2 regions of the Arthrobacter sp. 05N429 genome follow, and region 1 is predicted to be linked to the other one. Evidence: predicted binding sites of a transcription regulator. Region 1 holds the regulator's gene; the other holds the start of a gene.
The links. The regulator HrcA, encoded in region 1, represses chaperone genes, less so after heat shock. The targets are predictions, from matches to a motif close to TTNGCACTCGNNNNNNNCGAGTGCNAA.
Positions count from the first base shown of each region.

Region 2: the regulator HrcA is predicted to act here: its motif matches at 11,524-11,550, upstream of AC1DF4_RS02210 (FmdB family zinc ribbon protein).

Region 1 is NZ_JBFTMQ010000003.1:165,746-175,692, forward strand. Features, by position in the region: gene lepA (translation elongation factor 4) at 1-1,755, shown strand, start outside; gene hemW (radical SAM family heme chaperone HemW) at 1,798-3,036, shown strand; gene AC1DF4_RS07725 (DUF4870 domain-containing protein) at 3,161-3,580, opposite strand; gene AC1DF4_RS07730 (DUF3097 domain-containing protein) at 3,726-4,574, opposite strand; gene hrcA (heat-inducible transcriptional repressor HrcA) at 4,806-5,819, shown strand; gene dnaJ (molecular chaperone DnaJ) at 5,920-7,047, shown strand; gene AC1DF4_RS07745 (16S rRNA (uracil(1498)-N(3))-methyltransferase) at 7,050-7,859, shown strand; gene AC1DF4_RS07750 (GerMN domain-containing protein) at 8,016-8,909, opposite strand; gene AC1DF4_RS07755 (PhoH family protein) at 9,414-9,947, shown strand, end outside.
Region 2 is NZ_JBFTMQ010000001.1:453,035-466,461, reverse strand. Features, by position in the region: gene AC1DF4_RS02275 (ABC-F family ATP-binding cassette domain-containing protein) at 1-1,245, opposite strand, end outside; gene AC1DF4_RS02270 (methyltransferase) at 1,305-2,408, opposite strand; gene AC1DF4_RS02265 (GatB/YqeY domain-containing protein) at 2,713-3,180, opposite strand; gene AC1DF4_RS02260 (ABC1 kinase family protein) at 3,238-4,947, opposite strand; gene AC1DF4_RS02255 (PadR family transcriptional regulator) at 4,953-5,495, opposite strand; gene AC1DF4_RS02250 (hypothetical protein) at 5,843-6,349, shown strand; gene AC1DF4_RS02245 (hypothetical protein) at 6,461-7,012, opposite strand; tRNA gene AC1DF4_RS02240 (tRNA-Ala) at 7,069-7,141, opposite strand; gene AC1DF4_RS02235 (SDR family oxidoreductase) at 7,188-7,988, opposite strand; gene AC1DF4_RS02230 (hypothetical protein) at 8,113-9,096, opposite strand; gene AC1DF4_RS02225 (GNAT family N-acetyltransferase) at 9,214-9,834, opposite strand; gene galU (UTP--glucose-1-phosphate uridylyltransferase GalU) at 9,840-10,757, opposite strand; gene AC1DF4_RS02215 (5-formyltetrahydrofolate cyclo-ligase) at 10,855-11,490, shown strand; gene AC1DF4_RS02210 (FmdB family zinc ribbon protein) at 11,637-11,894, shown strand; gene AC1DF4_RS02205 (RcpC/CpaB family pilus assembly protein) at 12,019-12,846, shown strand; gene AC1DF4_RS02200 (AAA family ATPase) at 12,920-13,427, opposite strand, start outside.

The DNA.
Region 1 (9,947 bases):
ACACTGGCCGACCGGATGCTCCAGTACACCGGCGTTGTCCAGTCCCGTGACATGAAGGCCCAGTACCTGGACCGCATGGACATTGAGCGCGAACGCGGCATCACCATTAAGTCCCAGGCCGTCCGTATGCCCTGGGAGCTCGACGGCACCAGCTACGCGCTGAACATGATCGACACTCCCGGGCACGTCGACTTCACCTATGAGGTCTCCCGCTCGCTTGCGGCCTGCGAAGGCGCCGTGCTGCTGGTGGATGCGGCCCAGGGCATCGAGGCCCAGACCCTCGCCAACCTCTACCTGGCGATGGAAAACAACCTCACGATCATCCCGGTCCTGAACAAGATCGACCTTCCGGCAGCCCAGCCCGAGAAGTACGCGGCGGAACTCGCCAACCTGATCGGCGGCGACCCCGACGACGTGCTCCGCGTCTCCGGCAAAACCGGCATGGGCGTCGAGGCCCTCCTGGACAAGATCGTCCGCGACCTGCCGGCCCCCGAGGGTGACCCGAACGCCCCCGCGCGCGCCATGATCTTCGACTCCGTCTATGACACGTACCGCGGCGTGGTCACGTACGTCCGCGTGGTGGACGGCATGCTGCACCCGCGCGAACGCATCCAGATGATGTCCACCCGCGCCACGCACGAACTTCTCGAAATCGGCGTCAGCTCCCCGGAACCCACCCCCTCCAAGGGCCTCGGCGTCGGCGAAGTGGGCTACCTCATCACCGGTGTGAAGGACGTCCGGCTGTCCAAGGTGGGCGACACCGTCACCAACCTGGCCAAGCCGGCGACCGCTTCCCTTCCCGGGTATGCGGACGCCAAGCCGATGGTCTTCTCCGGCCTGTATCCCTTGGACGGCACGGACTATCCGGTGCTGCGCGATGCGTTGGAGAAGCTGATGCTCAACGACGCCGCGCTCGTCTACGAGCCGGAAACATCGGCCGCCTTGGGCTTCGGCTTCCGCGTGGGCTTCCTGGGGCTGCTGCACCTGGAAATCACGCGTGAGCGGCTCGAACGCGAATACAACCTGGACCTGATCTCCACCGCCCCCAACGTGGAATACGAGGTGACGCTGGAGGACAAGAAGCTCGTCCACGTCACCAACCCCAGCGAGTACCCCACGGGCAAGGTCGCGGAGGTCCGCGAGCCGATGGTGGCCGCGACCATCCTGGCGCCGAACGAGTTTGTCGGCGCCATCATGGAACTGTGCCAGAGCCGGCGCGGAGTCATGGGCGGGATGGACTACCTGTCCGAGGACCGGGTGGAAATCCGCTACCGGCTGCCGCTGGCCGAAATCGTTTTCGACTTCTTCGACATCCTCAAGTCCAAGACCCGCGGTTACGGCTCGCTGGACTGGAAAGCCGACGGCGACCAGGTGGCCGACCTCGTCAAGGTGGACATCATGCTCCAGGGCGAACAGGTTGACGCCTTCTCCGCCATCACGCACCGTGACAAGGCCTACGCCTACGGTGTGATGATGACCACCAAGCTCCGCGAGCTCATTCCGCGCCAGCAGTTCGAGGTGCCCATCCAGGCTGCCATTGGTTCCCGGATCATCGCCCGGGAAAGTATCAGGGCCATCCGCAAAGACGTGTTGGCGAAGTGCTACGGCGGCGATATTTCCCGCAAGCGAAAGCTGCTGGAAAAGCAGAAGGAAGGCAAGAAGCGCATGAAGATGGTGGGCCGCGTCGAGGTTCCCCAGGAAGCGTTTATTGCCGCCCTCACCACGGACGAGTCCAAGGACAAGGCCAAGAAGTAGCGGTGCCCGTGATAACTGTCCTAAAGCAAGCGGGACCCGACCGTGCCTAGCGCCCTTCCGCTGGGGGACCCGGCGCCGCCGGACGGGCTGCTGCCCGGACAGGCGCTGGAAGGCGCCGCATCCAGGGCCTTCGGGCTGTACGTCCATATCCCGTTCTGCGCTGTGCGCTGCGGCTACTGCGACTTCAACACCTACACGGCCACGGAACTCGGCGGCGGGGCGTCCCAGGACGCCTACGCCGGCACCGCCGTCGCGGAGGTCGACTTCGCGGCAGCAGTCCTGAAGGCCAGCGGCCTGCCGGCACGTCCGCTCAGCACGGTTTTCTTCGGCGGCGGCACGCCCACGTTGCTCCCGGCCGAGGACCTTGCCCGGATCCTCACCGCTGCCATCGGCGCCTGGGGCCTGGAGCCAGGCGCCGAGGTGACCACCGAGGCCAACCCGGATTCCGTGACCCCCGAATCCCTGCAACTGCTGGCCGACGCCGGCTTCACCAGGGTGTCCTTCGGGATGCAGTCGGCCGTCCCGCACGTGCTGAAGGTCCTGGACCGCACCCACACGCCCAGTCGCGTGCCCGAAGTGGTGCAGTGGGCGCGTGATGCGGGCCTCGCGGTCAGCCTCGACCTGATCTACGGCACGCCGGGGGAGTCGCTGGAGGACTGGCGCTACTCGCTGGAGACGGCGCTGTCCTACGGCCCCGACCACATCAGCGCCTACGCGCTGATCGTCGAGGAGGGCACCAAGCTCGCCGCGCAGATCCGCCGCGGAGAAGTCCCCGGTATCGACGACGACGACCACGCCGACAAATACGAACTCGCCGACGAACTCATCTCGGCGGCAGGGCTGTCCTGGTACGAGGTCAGCAACTGGTCCCGCACCCCGGAGCAGGCCTGCCGGCACAATCTTGCCTACTGGCGCGGCGATGACTGGTGGGGGATCGGGCCGGGCGCGCACTCCCACCTGGGCGGCGTGCGCTGGTGGAACGTCAAGCACCCCACCGCCTATGCGAATCGCCTCGGATCGGGGCTCTCGCCGGCCGCCGGGCGGGAGACCCTTGATTCGCAGACCCGCAACGTGGAGCGCGTCATGCTGGAGGCCCGCCTGAATTCCGGGCTGGACATCGCCAGCCTCGGCGGACTGGGTGACACCGGGCGGCACGCCGTCGCCGGGCTCATCGCCGACGGCCTGATTGACCCCGCGTCGGCGTTCCACGGCAGCCTTGTGCTGACCCTCAAGGGCCGCCTCCTCGCCGACGCCGTGGTCCGGAGGATCCTGCCGGATTAGGAGTCCGGAGGATTAAGCCGAAAAAGCCGGCCGCTGCCCTGAGGGCGACGGCCGGCTTTCCTGTTTCGGTCCGGGGCTTGGGTCTGCGTGTCCGGGTCCGCGGTATTCGGGACCGGCCGGACGGCTACTTAATCCAGCGGAGGTTGAACTCGTAGCGGTGCGGCTGGCCGCGGTTGACGTGGATGCCGGCCGCGACGGAGAAGCACGTGACGGCAATCCAGATGACCGTGGCGAGGACGGCGAAGATGTTGCCCACCACCGGTACGAAGACCAGCAGGTTGCAGAGCACAGCTGCGATCGTGGGCGGCAGCGTGAAGTTCAGGGCTTCCTTGGACTCCTGCGCCGTGAACGGACCGCGGTCCTTGAAGATCAGGTAGATCAGCAGCGAGGGGACGCAGCCGAGTATGCCGCCGAAGTGGGCCAGTGTGGCCCACTGACGGTCCTCGCTTGCCGTCAGAGGCAGAGCATTTGCTGGAACGCCATGGTACGGGGGCTGGCCATGGCCGGCCTGGTTGCCGTTTTGTTCGCGTGCGTCATCTGCCACGGTGTCGTCCTTCGGATTGCGGTGGTGCGTTGGTGCCTGCGGGGGTGCCAGGGCTGCGCCGGGAGCGCAGCCGCCGTTCCAAGAATACTTGCTTCGGCGCGGAATCGCGGATCGGCCCGCTGGCGGGGGCACCCGGACAGGCTCGTCAGGGGACGGTGAGGAAGTCGATGACCTCCTCCACCCGGCCCAGCAGGGAGGGTTCCAGGTCGGCGTAGCTGCGGACCGCGCCGAGGAGTTTTTGCCAGCCCAGCCCGATGTCCTCCTTGGTGCTGTGCGGCCAGCCGAAAGCCATCAGGATGCCCGTCTTCCAGTCCACGCCGCGGGGGATCACCGGCCACTTCTCGATCCCCAGCACGGCCGGACGGATCGCCTGCCAGACATCCACATAGGGGTGGCCGACGATCAGCACGTTGCCGGCCGCTCCGGGCGATGCCATGACAGCGTCGGCGATCCGGGACTCCTTGGAATCGGGGACCAGGTGGTCCACCAGGACACCGAGCCGGCGCCCGGGGCCCGGCCGGAAGGCGGCCACGGCTCCGGCGAGGTCGTCGATGCCGTGCAGCGGTTCGACGACGATGCCCTCCACCCGGAGATCGTCACCCCAGACCTTCTCGACGAGTTCGGCGTCGTGCTTGCCTTCCACCCAGATCCGGCTCGCCTTGGCGACCTGTGCGCGCTGGCCCGCCACGCGAACGGAGCCGGAAGCCGTTCTGCTGCCGGCGGCGGCCGCAGCGGCCCGGGGTGCGGGCGGCATCAGCCGGATCGGCTGTCCGTCCAGCAGGAATCCGAAGCCGAGCCGGAAGGACCGGGACTTGCCGCGGCGGTCCTCCAGGGCGACGACGTGCATCCCGCCGGACTTCTCCACCCGGGTCACGGCGCCCACCCAGCCGGACTGGACATCTTCCAGGACCATGCCGCGCTCCACCGGCACCTCCGGAAGCTGGGCCTTGGCGGGGGCGGACAGGTCCTGGGGGCCCCAGTTCTGGTACGACATCGGTTCCACACTGCTTTGCGATCGGTTTGCTATGGCGGGCTGTGCCCGAAAACACTTGCCCCGGGAAGAACGCCTGGAGCGAATCCAATGCTAACAACGCGGCGACTCATATTAGACTGGTTAGCACTTAGGCATGTCGAGTGCTAACCAACATGCCGTGTGCCAGCAGAGCGTGCGGTGCGGCCGGCGAACGGCGGCACCGGATGCGGGACAGTCGAATGGAGGTGGAGCGTGAGCGAACCACGCAAACTCGAAGTGCTGCGCGCCATCGTGGAGGACTACGTCCATTCACGGGAACCCGTCGGCTCGAAAGCCCTCGTGGAGCGGCACCACCTGGGCGTATCCAGTGCCACGATCCGCAATGACATGGCAGCCCTGGAGGATGAGGGCCTCATTACGGCGCCGCACACGAGTGCCGGTCGCATCCCCACCGACAAGGGCTACCGGCTCTTCGTAGACCAGATTTCGGCGGTTAAGCCGCTCTCACCGGCAGAACGACGTGCCATCCAGGCCCTGCTGGAGGGTTCCGACGACCTCGACGATGTCCTGGACCGGACCGTCCGGCTGCTCGCGCACCTGACAAACCAGGTCGCCGTCGTGCAGTATCCGCATCTCAGCCGCGCCAAGGTGCGGCACATCGAATTCGTCCTGCTGGCGCCCCGCAAGGTGCTGATGGTGCTGATCGCGGACACCGGCAAGGTGGAACAGCGGGTCATCGACGTGGGGCAGGACTTCGGCGACGAGGCCCTGGCTGAACTCCGCACGCGGTTCCTCGGCGGCCTCGCCGGGACGCCGCTGAACTTGTTGCCGCAGTCGCTGCAGTCCGTGGTTGGCAGTTGCCCGCCCGCGCGGCGTGGCGCAGCCCAGGCGCTGGCCCGCGGCCTTGAGGCGCTGGCCACGAGCAGCCGCGAGGAGCGCATGGTCATGGCCGGAACGGCCAACCTCGCCCGCTCCAACGTGGACTTCCCGCTGAGCATCGGCCCGGTGCTGGAAGCCCTCGAGGAACAGGTGGTCATGCTCCGCCTGCTGAGCGACATGGCCGCGGACCCGCGGGGCGTGACGGTCAGCATCGGCCGGGAGAACCCGTACGTGGGGCTCGCCGAGGCCTCCGTGGTGGCGACCGGCTACGGGCCGGACGCGACGGCGAAGGTCGGCGTGCTGGGTCCCACCAGGATGGACTATCCCACCACCATGGCCGCCGTCCGCGCGGTGGCCCGCTACCTTTCAAGGATTCTCGGCCCCTGACGGACGGCACACCACGCCCGTCCCGACGTTCCGACACCAGACTTCTTGCCCCTAACAGGCAGTGCCCCACCGGCAGTACAAAAAGGAAGAGATACAAACTTTGAGCAGCCACTACGACGTTCTTGGAGTCTCCCGCGAAGCTACGGGCGAAGAGATCAAGAAGGCCTACCGCAAACTGGCGCGGACCCTCCACCCGGACGTGAACCCCGGGGATGACGCTTCGGACCGGTTCAAGGCGGTCACACACGCCTACGAGGTCCTGTCCGATCCGCAGAAGCGCAGGATCTACGACACCACGGGCAACGAGAACGGAACCGACAACGGTTTCGGCGGCGGCAGTTACTCCGGCCAGGGCTTCGCGTTCCAGGACATTTTCGAGACCTTCTTCGGCGCCGGCGGCCAGGCCGGACCGGCCTCACGGGTCCGCCGCGGCCAGGACGCCCTGATCAGCGTCCGGATCGACCTCCGCGACGCCGTGTTCGGCGTCAACAAGAAACTCGAAGTCGACACGGCTGTCACGTGCCCCACGTGTGAGGGCTCGTGCTGCCGTGAAGGCAGCCACCCGGAACGCTGCGACATCTGCGGCGGCAGCGGCCAGGTCCAGCGCGCCGTCCGTTCCATCCTCGGCCAGGTCATGACCGCCGCCCCCTGCGGTTCCTGCGAGGGCTTCGGCACTGTCATCAAGGACCCCTGCAACGAATGCGCCGGCCAGGGCCGGATCCGCAGCCGGCGCTCCCTGACGGTCAAGGTTCCTGCCGGCGTCGCCACCGGCACCCGCATCCAGCTCTCCGGCCAGGGCGAGGCCGGCCCTGCCGGCGGTCCCGCCGGCGACCTCTACGTGGAGATCCGGGTCAACAACGACGCCACGTACGTGCGCGACGGCGACGACCTTCACGCCAGCCTCAACATCCCCATGACGGCCGCGGCACTGGGCACCGAGCTCACCCTCGACACCTTCGACGGCCAGCAGGAGATCGACGTCAAGGCAGGCACCCAGTCCGGTGAGGTCATTACGCTGCGCGGACTCGGCGTCACCCACCTGCGCGGCTACGGCCGCGGCGACCTCAAGGTCCACCTTCAGGTGGACACCCCCGCCAAGCTCGACGCCGCCCAGGAGGACCTGCTCCGCCAGCTCGCGAAGCTGCGCGGTGAGCAGTTCACCGAAGGGAAGCTCGCCGCGAGCGGCGGGGTGTTCGCGAAGCTTCGGGACCGGCTCGGTAACCTGTAGCGGTGAGCAACCCGGTCTTTTTCACTGCCCCCGGCACTTTGGACGGGCTGGTTCCCGGTTCCGACTTCGTTCTCGACGGACCTGAAGCCCGCCATGCCGTCACGGTGAAGCGTCTTGCTGTGGGGGAGTCCGTGGACATCGCCGACGGCGCCGGCAAGCGCCTGACCGGCGCCGTCGCCGCCGTCGCCCCGAACGAGCTGACGGTGCACTGCTCCGGGCTCTTCGAGGAGCCCCAGCCCGCGGTGCGGCTGGTCCTGGTCCAGGCCCTCGCGAAGGGCGACCGGGACGAGCTCGCGGCCGAAACCGCCACCGAGCTGGGAATTGACGCGGTTGTGCCCTGGCAGGCCGAACGGTCGATCGTCCGTTGGAAGGCCGAGCGTGCGGCGAAGGCCCACGCCAAGTGGCAGTCGGTGGTCACGGCGGCGGCGAAGCAGGCCAGGCGGGCGTGGATCCCGGAGGTCCGCTCCGCCGTCGACGGCGCCGGGCTGCAGGCGGCGGTGGCCGCCGCGGACCTCGCGATCATCCTGCACGAGGACGCCGTGCGTCCGCTGCGCCAGGTGCTGGAGGACTGGCAGGGCCCCACCGCCGCAGGTGAATTTCCTGCTGCTGAATTGCCCACGGGCGACGGCTCCCGCGGGGGCCGCGAGGTGCTGCTGATCGTGGGTCCCGAGGGCGGCATCAGCCCGCGCGAAGTGACCAGGCTCTGCGACGCCGGCGCCGTGACGGCCCTGCTGGGACATCATGTGCTGCGGTCGTCCACGGCGGGCCCCGCCGCGACTGTCCTCGCCAGCGACATCCTGGGCCGCTGGTAGCCCGGTTCCGGCCTAAAAAGCAATCGACTGTTCCCCACCGGCACCCTCTCCTCGCAAGCTCGGCCAGGGAACCCTGCCGGCGTGGGCCCAAATGCCGTTCTGAGCCTTCAGAAGGGCCGTTGCGGAGCAGTCGATGCAGGTTAAGGCAGGGGGTCGCTACTTGACCGTGAAGCCGCGGGTGTCGACGTTCAGGTCCTCGGCAGGGTTGCCGGCCTCAAGCTGGGACACCCGGACCTCGTAGTTGCCCGGCCCGAGGTTTACCGAGAGGCTGAAGGCACCCGATTGTCCGGCCTCGGCAGAAGCGGTGACCGTACCGTTCAGGTAGCTGGTCTTGACGCTGCCGTCGATGCGCAGGATCTCCCACCTGAGCTCCCCTCCCGGAGCTGTGCTGCGGCCGGAGACCTTGATCGCGCCGTCCTCGAGGGAGGTCCCTTCCTGGGGGTCAATGATCCATACCGGGGCGACCATTCCGGTGCTGCGCGAGGTCGGGCCGCCGAGGCGGACGTGGTTGAAGGCGACGTAATCGGTGTGGCCGTCCACGAGCACCACCACCTGGATCTGCTGGCCGGAGTCGATCAGCCCGGCGCTGGCAGCGGCCGCCGTCGCGGTGTACACGAGCTGCTGGACCGCGCGCTCGGCCATGGCGGGATCCACATTGCTGTTGAAAGCGTCCGTGGACATGTCGACGGTGATGACATTCTTGCCCGAAATGGAGGACGCCAGCTTCTTGGGGTTCTGCCAGGGCGTGAAGAAGTCCGGATCGAGCGGCTTCTGCGACATCATCACGCGAAGCGCCCGGGTGACCGGGTTGTCCTGTTCCGGGACGTCACGGAACTCCCGGTAGAGGAACGTGTTGTTATTGCTCCGGCCGATCCAGTAGACCGGCGCCTTGTTGGAAGCCTGCGTGGTCTCCAGCGGCGCACTCGTGGTCGCCGCCGATGCCTGGGCGGACATGACCTGCGAAGGAGTGTTGGAGTTCGTGATGCCGGGCTGGGGGGTGGCCACACAGCCGGACAGGACAAGCGCAGCGGGCAGCATCAGCAGCAGCATGCGCGGTCGTATCCGCGCGCCTGCTGCTATTGTCTGTCCGATCCCGCGTCGTCTGATTGCCGCTGCCCTTATCTGCTCGGTGTTCGTGTGCCGGTGTTCGTCTGCCTGTGGTGCCTGTCCATGCGCCCGCGGCCCGGCTGCAAGCGCCGTGCCGGTGGCCGATTTCCAGCATGGCACACGGGTCCGGCGCGAAACCGGGGATTCGGCCGGCGGGCCGGAACTGCAACGGGAACGATATGAGGCCGATGCGAAGTTGATACCTAAATCCGGAAACGCAGCCGGAAACACAGCAAGAAAACACAGCCAGACACAGAGGCAGCTGGCGGCCCGACAGGCCGTCAGGCCGGCGGCATACGCAGCCAGTCACTGGCGTAAGATAAAAGGACCCGCTGACACCCGGAACCGGAAGGCGCGAACCGCCTTCACAGACAAGCACCGTCGGGCCGGATCAGGGGGCAGACCATTTCCGAACTGGAGGGGACCAGAGGCCCGCGGGCCAACACCATGACTGAAGCAGCGAACGGCAAGGCCCGGACCAGCGCTCGAGAGCGCTCCGCAGGTGAATTCCCCCACTCCCTACCAGGGCTGCGGACGGAGGTAGTCCTGTTCGACAGCTCCGATCAGATGGTCCAGTCCCTTGGCAGTCATGACGAAGCCCTGCGCTTCATTGAGGCCCAGTTTCCGGCTGTCGACTTCCATGTCCGCGGCAACGAGCTCGCCATCAGCGGGCCGGCCGCCGACGTGCCGCGGATCATGCGCCTGCTCAACGAGGTCCGTGGCCTCGTCGCCAGGGGCACCATCATCACACCCGCTGTCCTGCAGCAACTTGTGTCAATGCTCCGGACCCAGTCCCTGCAGAACCCGGTTGAGGTGCTCACTCACAACATCCTTTCGAGCCGCGGCAAAACCATCCGGCCGAAGACGCTGAACCAGAAGAACTATGTTGACGCGATTGACGACAACACGGTGATCTTCGGCATCGGGCCGGCGGGTACCGGCAAGACGTACCTGGCGATGGCGAAGGCCGTCCAGGCGCTG
Region 2 (13,427 bases), on a different contig from region 1:
GCTGTCCGGCAGGGCGTTGACCGCATGGGACACGGTGTCGGCATCGTCCAGGTCCTCGAGCATCTGGTTGTAGGAGACGAACCCCGGCCCCTTGGCCCATGCCACCTCGCCGGAGTCTGCCTGCTCTTCGCCGGTCAGCACCTTCAGGAGCGTGGACTTGCCGCTGCCGTTGGAACCGAGGACCACGATCCGGTTGCCGCGGCGGATCTCGAAGCTCAGATCGTCGAACAGCAGCTTCTCGCCGTAGGACTTGCCCAGTCCCTCCACCCGGCAGAGGACGTCCTTGACGTGCAGGCCGCCGTAGATCTCCGTGACGATCTGGTCCACGGGGCGGGGCGTGCGGGACTTCTTGATTTTGGCCAGCTGGTTCCCCAGCCCGCGGCTGGCCGCCTTGGCTGCCTCGCGACGGTCGGCGATCCCTTCGGCTTCAAAGGCCAGGAGCTCGGATTCGTGCACAAACTGCTGTTCCAGGGTCTTGAGCCGGAACTGTTTCTGCACGACGTACTCGCCGAAGTTGCCCGGGTATTCGTGCAGGTGGAAGTTCTCCACCTCGATGATCCGGGTGACGACGGCGTCGAGGAACTTCCGGTCGTGGGAGACGATGATCGCGGCGCCCTTGAAGTCCCGGAACCAGCTTTCGAGCCATTCGACGCCGGCAACGTCCAGGAAGTTGGTGGGCTCGTCGAGCAGCAGCACGTCGGGGCCTTCGAGGAGGATCTTGGCCAAGGCTGCCCGGTTGCGCCAGCCGCCGGACAGCTCGTCGATCGCACAGGTGCGGTGCGCCTCATCGAAGCCCAGGGTCGTCAGGACGGTGTCGATGCGCCGCGGGTAGTCCCAGCCGTCGAGCCGTTCCATGTCCTCGAACAGTTCTGCCTGGCGGCTGATGTGCCGGTCGAGCTCGGCGTCCGAGGGACAGGCCGCGATGGCCGCGTCGATGGCGGCCAACTCGGTTTCGACTGCCTTGATGTCCGAGAACAGGGTGTCGAGCACCTCCAGAATCGAGGCTTCGCCGTCGAGTTCGGAGAACTGGGAGAAGTACCCCACCTTGGTGCCCGGTTCCAGGGTGACGGTGCCGGTGTCCGGTGTCACCTGGTCCAGGACCAGCTTGAGGATGGTGGTCTTGCCGGAGCCGTTCTTGCCGATCAGGCCCACCCGGTCCCCGGGCTCCAGCCGGAAGAATGCCTCCCGGAGAATCTGGGTGTTATCGAAGCGCACGCTGACATCTTGCAGCCGGATCAGGCTCATGGGTATTTCTCTCTCGATTTAGGGTCGGGAAGGGCAGTTGCGCGCGGCGGAGCCCGGCACTAACGGGATACGAGCCGCCACAGCGACGTGACTTCGGCCGCCCGGGCGGCGTACAGCGGATCGTTGCGGTCGGAGGCCTTGGGGTGGGTTGGCCTGGTGTCGAACCGCTCCACCACTTTCAGTCCGGCCGCCTCAATGGCGCCCAGCAGATCGTTCCGGGACCGCAGGCCCAGGTGCTCGGCCAGGTCCGACAGGACGAGCCAGCCCTCGCCGCCGGGTTCCAGGTGGTCGGAGAGCTCGTTCAGGAACCGGAACAGCATCCGGCTGCCGGGGTCATAGACGGCATTGTCCAGGGAGGAATGCGGCGTGGCCGGAATCCAGGGCGGGTTGCACACGATGAGCGGTGCGCGGCCGGGCGGGAACATGTCGGTCAGGACTGCCTCCGCACGGTCCTGGACCCCCAGGTTCTGGAAGTTCTCGCTGGCGCAGGCAATCGCGCGGGGCTCGTTGTCCGTCGCCACCACGCGTTTGACGCCGCGGCGGGCGAGAACGGCGGCCAGCACCCCGGTGCCGGTTCCGACGTCGAACGCCAGCTTTTCAGACGGCAGCGGAGCTGCGGCCACCAAGTCAACATATTCGCTGCGGGTCGGGAAGAACGTGCCGTAGTGCGGATGGATGCGGCCCTGCAGGGCTTCGACCCAGACGCCGTTCCTGCGCCACTCGTGGGCACCGATTGCCCCGACAAGCTCATGGAGGGACACCACCGAGGGTTCGGCGATATCCCCGTACGCCTCCGCAGCGGCCGCCTGGATGTCCGGAGCGCGCCGCAGGGGCACGACCGGGCCCGGGTCCAGCGGAATCAGCAGCAGGCCGAGGACGCGTGCGCGGTGCGAGCGGGACTGGCGGTGCCGGTAGAACTCATCGGCCGGGGAGTCCGCGGCCTTTTTCTTCCCGGCGCCCAGACGCCGGTCGAGGGCGTTGAGAATCTGCCGGGCGTTGTGGAAGTCACCCTGCCAGAGCATCGCGATGCCTTGGGACGCCATCCGGTTCGCGTCATCGGCTGTCAGGGAGTCGGTGACCACTTCGATGCGCGAGGGCGCAGGCCGTCCGTTCGCCGACCGCCACCGGGCCGTCCTGCTGTCGCCGGCCTCGGTCCACGTCACGACGGCGGGCGCGTCGACGGCGGGTGCCTGCGGTGGCTTGCCGGTCGGCGTCGGGGTTTCCAGGGGGCTGCCCGGCACGGCGGTGACGATAAGAGGTCCAATCCCAGAATCCGAGGGCGGAAGCTGAAGGTTGCGGGGGATTCGGCGATGCACCGGTGATCGAGTCGAGAGTTTCGCGGACAATAATCCGGTCACGAAGCGCGCACGAGGTTGGCGGGTGGTGGCACCTGACGTGCCTTCTCAGGATACAGGCGGGCGCCGGCAGCCATCCTCCCGGCTGGGAGGTATGCTGCCGGGCCAACTGTCACTGCGCGATACGGCTGCGCACAATCTCGCTGACGGCCTTGCCGTCGAAGCGTCCGGCGACTTTGGCGGTCACCGGTTTCATCACCGCGCCGAGCTGGCGCATGGTCAGTTCGGTGCCGTCGGCCGTAAGGGAAGTGATGACCTCGTCGACGATGGCCTCCACCTCGGCCGCGGTCAGCGCCTTCGGCAGGTAGGCCTCGATGATTTCGGCTTCGGCGATTTCGGCCGCGGCCCGCTCGGACTCCCCCGCTTCGGTGTAGATGCGGGCGGTGTCGCGGCGCTTGGCGGCTTCCTTTTGCAGCAGGGACGTCACTTGGGCGTCGTCCAGCACAATCGGGGTTTTGCCGGACTTCTCGCGGGTTTCAATTTCGCCCAGGACGTTGCGCACGGTGGTGAGCGCGATCTTGTTGCGGTCCTTCATGTGGCTGACGACGTCGGCGTGCAGGCGTTCTTTCAGGGTGGTCATGATTCTCCTCGTCTCACTGGACAGGATAGCTGGCGGGCCTGTGCGGGGCCCGGTGCCTCAGTAGCCGCCGCGCCCCGCCCACAATCCGTGCAGCAGCGGAACGGCCGACGCGATCATCAGGAAATTGCCCAGCACCGTGTCGTCCGCCCGGACCACAGATCCCGCGATGAGCAGGGCGGCGAATATGAGCACCGATACCGATCGCTGCGCGGTGCGGGTAAGCCGTCCCACCTGCCGCTCGAGGCGGGGACTGGCAACCGCCAGTGAACCATCCTCGAGCCGGGCGAGCAGCCTGTCCAGGCGTTTCGGCGCGCCGAGGGCCAGCCCGGCGGCATCGAGCGCCTGCTGGGTCACGTCCCGCACAATGTTGCCGCGCTCGTCGCGCAGCAACTGAGCGGCGTAGGGTTCCACCGAATCCCACAGATTGAACCGCGGGTCCAAGGAGCTGCACACACCCGACGTCAGTGACATCGCCCGGATAATGAGCAGGAAGTTCTCCGGCATCTGGAACGGCAACGAGCGCACCACATCGCCGAACTCCACCGCAAAGTCACGGAACTCCCGCGGGTCCACCTCGCGAAGCTCTGCGAAGCCCATCCCGCCGAACCGGGCAAAGAGGTGCGTCATTGCCCGCTCGAGCTCGACTGTGTCGGCCGAGGGCATCAACACCCCCACATCGCTGATCGCGGTCATCAACCCCTTGCCATCACGGGACGCGGCAGCGATGAGCAGCTTCCGCAGGCCGCTGCGCGTGCCCGCCGAAACCTCGCCCATCATGCCGAAGTCGATGAAGGTCAGCTTCCAGGCGCGCTCTGCGGATGGACCGGTATCCGGCGTGACAAAGATGTTGCCCGGGTGCGGATCGGCGTGGAAAAAACCGTTGGCAAACAATTGGTCGAACATGACGGAAGCAAACACCGGTGCAACCAGGGCCGGATCGATGCCCGCCGCCCGCAGGGCCTCCGAGTCCGTGATCTTAATCGCCGTGACGTCTTCGAGGGCAAGCACGCGGCGGGTGCTCCGTTCCCAGACGACGTCGGGCACCTCCACCCGGCCGTCGTCGGCGAAATCAGCAGCGAACCGCGCCGAATTCGCCGCCTCATTCAGGTAGTCGATCTCGTCGAGACTGGTCTGCGCAAACTCCTCGACAAGGGCGGGCATGTCGGCACGATCGGACACCAGCCGCACGTGGCTGAGCCAGCCGGCCACTTTGCGCAGTGCCGCCAGGTCGACGTCGACAATCGCCTTAATGCCCGGGCGCTGGACTTTCAGCACCACGCGGTCGAGCCCGGTGTCGGCGGCGTCGCCAGGGCGAAGCCTCGCCGGGTGCGCCTGCCCGAGGGACGCCGCTGCGATCGGCGCCTCCTCAACCGAGGCGAATAACTCTTCCAGCGGCGCGCCCAGCTCAGCTTCGGCGAGTGCGCGGATTTCGGAGAAAGAAACGGGCGGCACCTCATCCTGCAGCCCCTCTAGTTCCTGGGTGATCTCGGGCGGCAGCACGTCCAGCCTGGTGGACAGGAACTGACCGACTTTGATCATGAGGCCGCCGAGATCCACAGCCAGCACATGGAAGCGCTGCGCGAACCGCTGCATCCTTTTTGTCCTGCTGCGCTCGGCCATCCGGACCAGCCCGAGGCGAGGGATGAGCAGCTCGAACCACCATGTCACCGCGAGATGCCACGCGGCGAAGCGCAGGATACGGCGGTACCGGGCACGGTGCTCCCCGGAGCCAGATACCGCTGCGCGGTCCCGGCGAACCGACGTCACCCCCGTCAGCCCTGGGCGAGGATCGCGTACAGCCGGCGGCGCGCATCGTCGAGCACGGCCACGGCCTCCTGCACTTGCTCCGGCGTGCCGGTGCGGCCCACCTGGGACGCGGCCTGTGCAAGCTCGACGCCTGCCTTGGGGAGCGCGCCGAAGCCCGTGCCCGACGCCGGGGCCGTCGAGTCCCAGGGCGCTGACGGGCCGGCGCCCGCCACATCCTCCCGGCCCGCTTCAGTCAGCGAGTAGATCTTGCGCCCATTGGACTCTTCGGCAGTGATAAACCCTTCATCGGCGAGCAGTTGCAACGTCGGATAGACGGAGCCTGCGCTGGGCTTCCAGCTGCCACCGCTGCGCTCCTCGATTTCACGGATGATCTGGTAGCCGTGCATCGGCCGCTCCGCGAGAAGTTTCAGCACGGCCGACCGCACCTCGCCCCGGCCGGCGCGGGAACCCGACCGCTTTTCGAACCTCGAACGCAGCTCTTCAACTGCCTGCCACACACTGTCGATATTGTTGCCGCGGAATCCGCCGGCCGGGTATGAATCATGCATCTTGTTCTCCTCTGTGAATCGTGAACGATATACAGCGATAGCCAACGATACATCCAGATATTTTCAGGGGCCACGGGCGGTGGGAGCATCTCCGCGAAGCGCAGCCTGGAGACCTGAGTCGACGAGACGCAGCGGCTCGTGCCCGGCAGGCAAGGGTTCGACGACCCCTGCAATCCGTGGCTAAGGAGATTCGAACGCGGCATACCGGCCCGCAGTCCGGGCACACTGACGCGAGGGTGACGACTCCCTGACCCTCCAGGAGGTGGCGCGCGGCTTGCCTTTCGGCGGGCTGACCGTAGACTCGGCCCATGTTTGGTCCTGGGGGAACGAGAAGAGTCCGTGGCCTCGTGGTGCTCGTTGGCGTGCTGGCCGGGGCTGTCCTGACCGGGTGCGCCTATGAGGACGAGGGCGATCCGGGTCCAACGGAAGCCAGGTCAAGTGTCCGGCCGGCTGCCGCCTTGCCGTCGAAGGGGGAGGACCTGTTGACCGTTGAAACGCGCAACTATGCTGAGCTGGAGCAGCGCCTGGCAGGCGCGGCCAAGCCGGTGCTGCTGGCCGTCTCCGGTCCGGCAGATGGGCCCGGGGTGGGATTCAGCAAATCCGCGACGGTGACAGCCGCCGGCCCACACACGGTGACGGTCGCGTGCGTGGGTGCCTCTCAGGCGCTCGTCTCGCTTTCCCAGGAAATCGTCGGAGGCAGCGAACGTACGGATTTCGAGCTGGATTGCAAGGGAACCCAGTCGCAGGTCATCCAGCTTAAGGAGGGGTCCGTGGGCGCGCATCTGATCCGCCTCCACCCGGACGGAGGCGCATGGACAGGCGCGGTCGCCGGCATAGAAATCACCGTCGGATGAAGCTCCTGTAGGCCCGGAGCCAGCAACGGCGCTGTCCGCAGACATGGCGCCCAAGAGCACCGAGCCGGCCACCACCAAGCGTCCCGATCCGTTCGCCGGTCGCGAGTGAAGTCAGCTTGTCTCCTCGTCCGTACGGAGCATGTCGAGAATCTTTCGGAGTGATTCCGGCCCGGCGGCCACTTCAATGTCCCCCTTGTCGGTGGCGAGCCGGATGGCCTGGAATTCCCGCTGGGTGACGTATCTACGCTCTTTGCGATCGAGGGTTCTGGCCTCCTTGGATACCGGAGCCATGGCACTGAAAGTCGTGGGCCGGCCGGAGGGCTCCAGCGCGTCGTAGACGGCCGGCTGAAATTTCATCGCGGTCCCGTCGTAGGTGGCGACCCCCATGTTCCAGATTCCGCTGAGGGACCCGGGAAGCGAGTTAGGGTAGCGGACGTACACCAGCATCTCGCCGTGCGATTCCAGCCTGGAGGCTGCCTTACGTTGCCGCCGGGTCAGGGAGTACCAGAAGGCTGCCATGAAGACTGCCCACAGCGCAGCGTTGAAGACAATCCGGTCCAACGGGTAGCCGAAGCCGACCCACAACGCGACCACCGCAGCCCACGCAGCGACAAGGACCACCAGGGCAACCATCTTGCGGTGAGCGGCTATCCACTTCCTCATGCCGGTCATCCTAGACTGGGCAACCTGCCATGCTGCATCGAAACCGGATCGTACTGTGGAGCTAAGGAGATTCGAACTCCTGACCTCTTCGATGCGAACGAAGCGCTCTACCAACTGAGCTATAGCCCCGAAGCAACGCCGTTCCCGCAGGTACGGCGTTGCCGGTGTCCCTAGGCTACAAACTATCCGCGTTCTTTGCCAACCAGCCGCTGAATGTCTCACCGGCGTGGCGTTGCTCCGGGACCAGATTCAGCCCCGCGCGCAGGTAGCTGCCCATGGCACCGGGCAACGGGAACTGCACCAGCCGTCCGCGGGAGCCGTTGACGGCCTTCCACTGCCGGGCAAAGTCGTCCATGCCGTGGATCTCGGGGCCGCCGATGGTTCGGACGCTGTGCCGCAGGTCCACCGAGGGTTCCAGCGCAGCCCCAAGCAGGGCGGCGGCGACGTCGGAAGGGGCAATTGGCTGGAACCGGGCACCTTTGACCACGGGAATGATCAGCAGTTTCGAGCCGGCACCGAACATCGTCGCCAGCAGGGAATGGAACTGCGTCGCCCGGAGCGCGACGGTCTCCATGCCGGACCGCTCGTAGACCTGTTCCTTGGCCGCCTTCGAGGCGTAGTAGCCGAAGCTGCTCCGGTCGCAATTGATGATCGACAGCATCACGGCCCTGCCCACCCCTGCGTCCTGGGCCGCGGCGAGAAGGCGCGCTCCGCCGTCGGCGAAGCCTTTCAGGGCCTTCCCGGAGCGCCCTTCCAGGCAGTCAATCACGACGTCGGCCCCGGCCAGTGCCGCCGCCAGCCCCTCGCCAGTAGTGACGTCGGCAGAAAAGAATTCCGCGCCGGCCAGCCGGGCAGGGGCACCGGCCGGAGGTGGATTCCGGCAGATGGCCGCCACATCGTGCCCGCCGGCGATAGCCCCCCGCACCACTTCGCTGCCCACCTGGCCGGTTCCGCCGGCAACGCAAATTCGAGTCATGCCCTGAGGCTACCGGGCCGCACGTAATACCGGCCCTATTGGACCTCTGCCGGAACCCGAAAGTCCGGGACACAACAAAGCCCCGGGCGGCCATTGTTGGCTGCCCGGGGCTCGACGTAGCGGTTCAGGCCCGGCGTCGCTGCAGGACATCGTCCAGGTTGCTCAGGGCGCTCTGCGCCTTGCCCAGGGGTTTCGATTCGGATTCCGTGCCGAGGCTGCCAGCCGGGGACTGCGGAAGGCCCTGCTTCAGTGATGGCTTACCGACGGCCTTTGGGGCCTCCGGCAGATCGAGCGGCTCGGGGGCGGCCCGTTCGGCTTTCGGCGCCTCCACATACTTGGGCTTCGGGACTTCCACCGGCTCCCAGCTCGAACCTTCGCCGGCCGGGGAATCCGCGGGACGGCGAACCGATGTGTCACCCGAGGCCACGGCTTCCGCCAGTGCCGCCTGGCGGAGTTCCTGTGCGGTCAGCGGCTTCGGTGCAGGTTTGCGTTCCGCGGCGTCGGCCTGGGCGTCGAAGAGCGGGCTCTCAGCCCGTTCACGGGGCTCCCCTGCCGGCTCCCCGAGCGGCGCCCGCTCCGGGGCGGACCGGGACGGGCGTGCCGGCGCGGAAATGGCCGACCGAAACGCGGCGTTCATTTTACGACGGCGGTCCCGGACCGCGAGCCAGCGGAGCATAAAGACTGAGGCCACGGCGCCGAGCAGCGCCGCGACGGGAAGCCACAGCGGACCGAGCCCGAAAATTCGCAGGACCCCGGAGACCAGCCCTGTCAGCAGTGCGAGCAGACCTGCCAGCGCGAGGGCCAGCCGGCCGTAGCGGATCTTGAATGCCGGACCGGGGGCAGCAGGCTTGAGGCCGCCGTCGAACCCTGCGGTTCCCGGGCCGGACACGGTGTGCTGGGTACTGGTCATGGGATTCTCCTGCTGGGCCGCCATCTTCATGACGTGCCCGGCTTGCGGGGCTGTTTCTAGATCGATGACGTCCGCTCCGAACTCGCCCGCGGGCTGCAGCTGGTGGCGTCCGTTCCGGAGCATGTAGGGAGCAACCCACACAATCCAGAGCGCAACAGCAATGACAAGGATCACAGAGCTGCTAAGAGGGAAGTCCACATCAAAACCGTATGAGCTATGGGCGGTACTGGGCGGCATTGTCCCCGGTGTGTCGCGGGACAACTGCCAATTGAGTGGATTTAAGGCGTAACGGCTGGTCAGGCGGGCTCTGGCCGCTCACGCGGGACGGCTCTGCTGCCAGCGTGCCAGCAGCCCCCCGGGGATTTCTTCGGAGGTCAGCGCGAAGGTGCGGTGGTCCGCCCATTCACCGTTGATGTGCAGGAACCGCGGCCGGTAACCCTCGTCGCGAAAGCCGAGTTTCTCAACCACGCGCAGGCTGGGTCCGTTTTCAGGCCGGATGTTGATCTCCATCCGGTGCAATCCGAGCGTCTGGAAGCAGTAGTCCGTTGCCAAAGCCACAGCGGTCGGGGCAATGCCCTGGCCTGCCCGGTCCTTGTCCACCCAGTATCCGAGCGTGGCCATCATCGCCGAGCCCCACACGATGGAGGACACCGTCAGCTGGCCAACGATCACGGGTTCGCGGACGCCCGGGGTCCATGCCGTGATCAGGAATGGCAGAGCCGTTGCCTGGGCGGCCTGGGTCTTGAGGGAACGAACCATCTGGCGGTAGTCGGGCAGGCCACCCCCGGGAACGGGGTTGGACGCTTCCCAAGGGGCCAGCCACTCGCTGTTGCGTGAGCGGACTTCGGTCCATTCCTTGCGGTCCCGGTACCGGATGGGGCGCAACACGAGGTCGCCGCACTCAAGGGTCGCCGGCCAGTTGAAGCTGCCCCCCACGGGAGTTATTTGGTCAGGCTCGGCGCGAGGCTGGCGGCGAACGCGGGCAGCCATTCCCGCAGGCCGGGGCCGAGGTCTTCGCTGTCGCAGGCGAGCTGCACGCAGGCCTTGAGGTAGCTGAGCTTGTCGCCGGTGTCGTAGCGGCGGCCGCGGAAGACGACGCCGTACACGCCGTAGCCTTCGCCGTCGCCCGCCGCGAGTTCCTGGAGCGCGTCCGTCAGCTGGATTTCGCCGCCACGGCCGGGCTCGGTGCGTTCCAGGACCTCGAAGACTGCCGGGTGGAGGACGTAGCGGCCGATCACCGCGAGGTTGGACGGGGCGTCGTCGACGTCGGGCTTCTCCACGAGGTGATCGATGCGGACATACTCTTCACCCTCGACCGCCTGGATGTCGGCACAGCCGTAGGCGCTGATCTGGGACGGGTCCACCTCGATCAGGGCAACAACCGAGCCGCCGGTCTTGGCCTGGACTTCGATCATGGTGCTGAGCAGTTCATCGCGGGCGTCGATCAGGTCATCGCCCAGAAGGACGGCGAAGGGTTCGTAACCTACGTGCTGCTTGGCGCGGAGGACGGCGTGGCCCAGGCCCATCGGATCGCCCTGGCGCACGTAGTGGATGTCACCCAGGTTGCTGGCGGCCTGGATGGACTCGAGCTTGGCCGTGTCACCCTTGTCCTCGAGGGTGGCTTCCAGCGCGGGGACGCGGTCGAAGTGGTCCTCCAGCGCGCGCTTGTTGCGTCCGGTGATCATCAGGATGTCGTTCAAGCCCACGCTGACGGCTTCCTCGACGACATATTGGATGGCCGGCTTGTCCACGACGGGCAGCATTTCCTTCGGCATGGCCTTGGTGGCCGGAAGGAACCTGGTGCCGAGGCCGGCTGCGGGAATGACGGCCTTGCGGACGGGAGCGTTGAGTGTAGTCACTCGACTAATCTAACGGAGGGACCAAACATTGCGTAATCATTCGAGCCGCCGGAGAACCTCCTCTTCCCGGCTGCATCACGCGGAGGGACGGGGCGTCATGGCGTCGAAGGAAGAGATCCGGGCCGGCCACCGGGCCAGGCGCGGCGCGCTGACGAACACCGGCCGGTCGAGCGCCGGGGCGGACATCGCCCGGCACGGCCTGGCATGGGCAACAGGCCTGACCGGCGGCCGCCCGGGCACCTTTGCCGCCTATCTGGGCGTGGGTTCGGAGCCGCCGACGCTTCCCCTGCTGACGGCGCTGCATGAGGCAGGGCACAGGCTCCTGCTCCCGGTCTGCGAACCCGGCCTGGAGCTGAGCTGGGTGTACTGGACGCCGGCCTCCGAATCGGTCCGGAGCCGCTATGCGCCGATCCAGGAGCCCGCGGGGGAACGCCACGGCACGGCGGTCATGCTGCACGCGCACGGCATCTTCCTGCCTGCCACCGCCGTCGATTTTTCCGGGAACCGGGTCGGTCAAGGCGGCGGGTACTACGACAAGTTCCTGGCGGCGCTGACGGCCGTCCTGCCATCCCGGGCCGGGTCGTCCGACGGCGGGTTGTTGCCGCCCCTGCCGACAGCAGCGGTCGTCTTCGACAGCGAGGTGCTTCCGGCCGGCAGCATCCCGGCGGAGTCCTTCGACCGGAAGGTGGCCGCCGCACTGACCCCGGGCGGCTTGCTCCTGCTGCAGCCATAGCGCATGAGGGGCCGCGCGGCCGGGGTGATAGAATTAGCACTCAGGCCCTGCGACTGCTAAGGAACGGATTCCGCCGGAGACATCCCGGCAGTAATCCGGACCGGACAGCACGGGACCTGCTCGTTTGTCCCAGAGGAGGATTTCCAGTGCCCACGTATGCATACGCCTGCAAGGACTGCAGCCACGCCTTCGAGATCGTGCAGTCGTTCACCGACAGCTCCCTCACGTCCTGCCCCGAGTGCCAGGGCACGCTCCGCAAGAAGTTCAACAGCGTGGGCGTCGTCTTCAAGGGCTCCGGTTTCTACCGGACCGACTCACGCGACACCAAGGGCAGCACGGTGTCCCCGGCTCCTGCCCCGGCCCCGGCCGCAACTCCGGCGCCCGCCGCGGCTTCCGCAAGCTAGGTATTGCCCGCACGGTTGCGGGCCCGCAACGGCTTCCCGCCTGACCGCGGAATTTCTTGGCTGTTTCTCCACATAGCCCAAACTGCGCCCGCCCGGTGTTCCCGCCGATGCGTAGGATCGCGCCATGGCCACCTTTGCGCGTTCTGTCCCGGCCGCCGGCAACTTCCCGGCGGAAATCCTTCGTGCCCTCCTTCGCGGTGCCTTGCGCCCCTCGCTTCCCGGGTTCGGCGCCCGTTCCGTTGGGCGCAGTTCCGGCGGCCCGAACTCCGGGAGTCCGCCGCGGGGCCGGAGACCCGCTGGCCGGCCGTTCCGCCGCCTGGTCCGCTGGCTGGAGCGCAACCGGCGGCTGGCTGTGGCACTGCTGCTGTGCATCGCGGCGGGCATCACCGTGCAGCAGCTCACGCCGGCCCCGGCCTTCACGGTCTCCGCCTTCGCCGCTGCTAGGGACCTGCCGTCCGGGGAGGTACTCGGCCCGGAAGACCTGACCCTCCTGAGCGTTCCGCGGGACCTGGTGCCGGCGGGCAGCTATGGCGGCAACGTTTCCCCGCACGGCAAGCAGCTTGCCGTGGCGCTCCGGAAGGGCCAGCTGCTGTCCGATTCGCAACTTCTTGGTCCCGGCCTGCTGGCAGGAAGCCCTCCGGGAACTGCCGCCGTACCGCTCCGGATGGCCGATCCCGCATCAATCCAGCTGCTCTCCCCCGGACAACTCGTCAATGTGGTCATGACAACCGGCGACAACTTTGACCAGACGGCCGCGTCCCAGGTGCTGGCTGCGGCCGTGCCGGTGCTTTGGACCTCCGGGCACGGCAGCGAGGCAGGCCAGTGGCTGGCTGCCGGGGAAACGGAGGGCCTCATGGTCGTAGCTGCCGACGCCGAAGAGGCACGCCGGCTCGCCGGCGCTTCCACGCAGGGGAAGCTGTTCTTTGTCCTTGTGGGGGCCGTACCGGGCTAGCGGGGCATAGCGGCCCCAGCCCGTCCGGAACACCGCCGGGGACGCTGCCCGAGGTTCGGCCCGGGTTCGTCCCTTAGCCCCAGTGCGGAGGCTTCTGCTCCTGGAGCCAGGAGTCGTGGTCGTAGCCGCCCTGCTCGTCCCCCCAGCGCCTCGGATCGTCTTCGGAGGCTTTGTTCGGCAGCACACCGGCAGGGACGGTCGCCGGTGCGGCCGGCTGCGAAAGGTTGTCCCGGCCGCGGTCCCGGATTTCCCCGCTGTTCTTGATCTCTCCGTCGTTCCGGGATTCGCCACTGTTTCGGGTATCGCCGTCTGCAGTCATGCCGCCGGCCTCCTTACTGCCCTGATCTGTTCTGTAATGTTGTGCGCCGTCCGGCCACCCGGACGGCGGCCGCTCCTCCGCGGCCTGCGCTTCGTTCACGGCCAGGTTCTCGACGTCGTCGTCAAAGAATCCCGGCGAGGCCTGCTTCCGGTGCGTTACGGCCGGTTTCTCCAGGCCAAGGTACCCGCCGATGCGGTCGGCGCAGGCCGAAGGATCGGTGAAGACCTCTATGGTCCATAGTGGCATGTAACGCCAGCCAAGT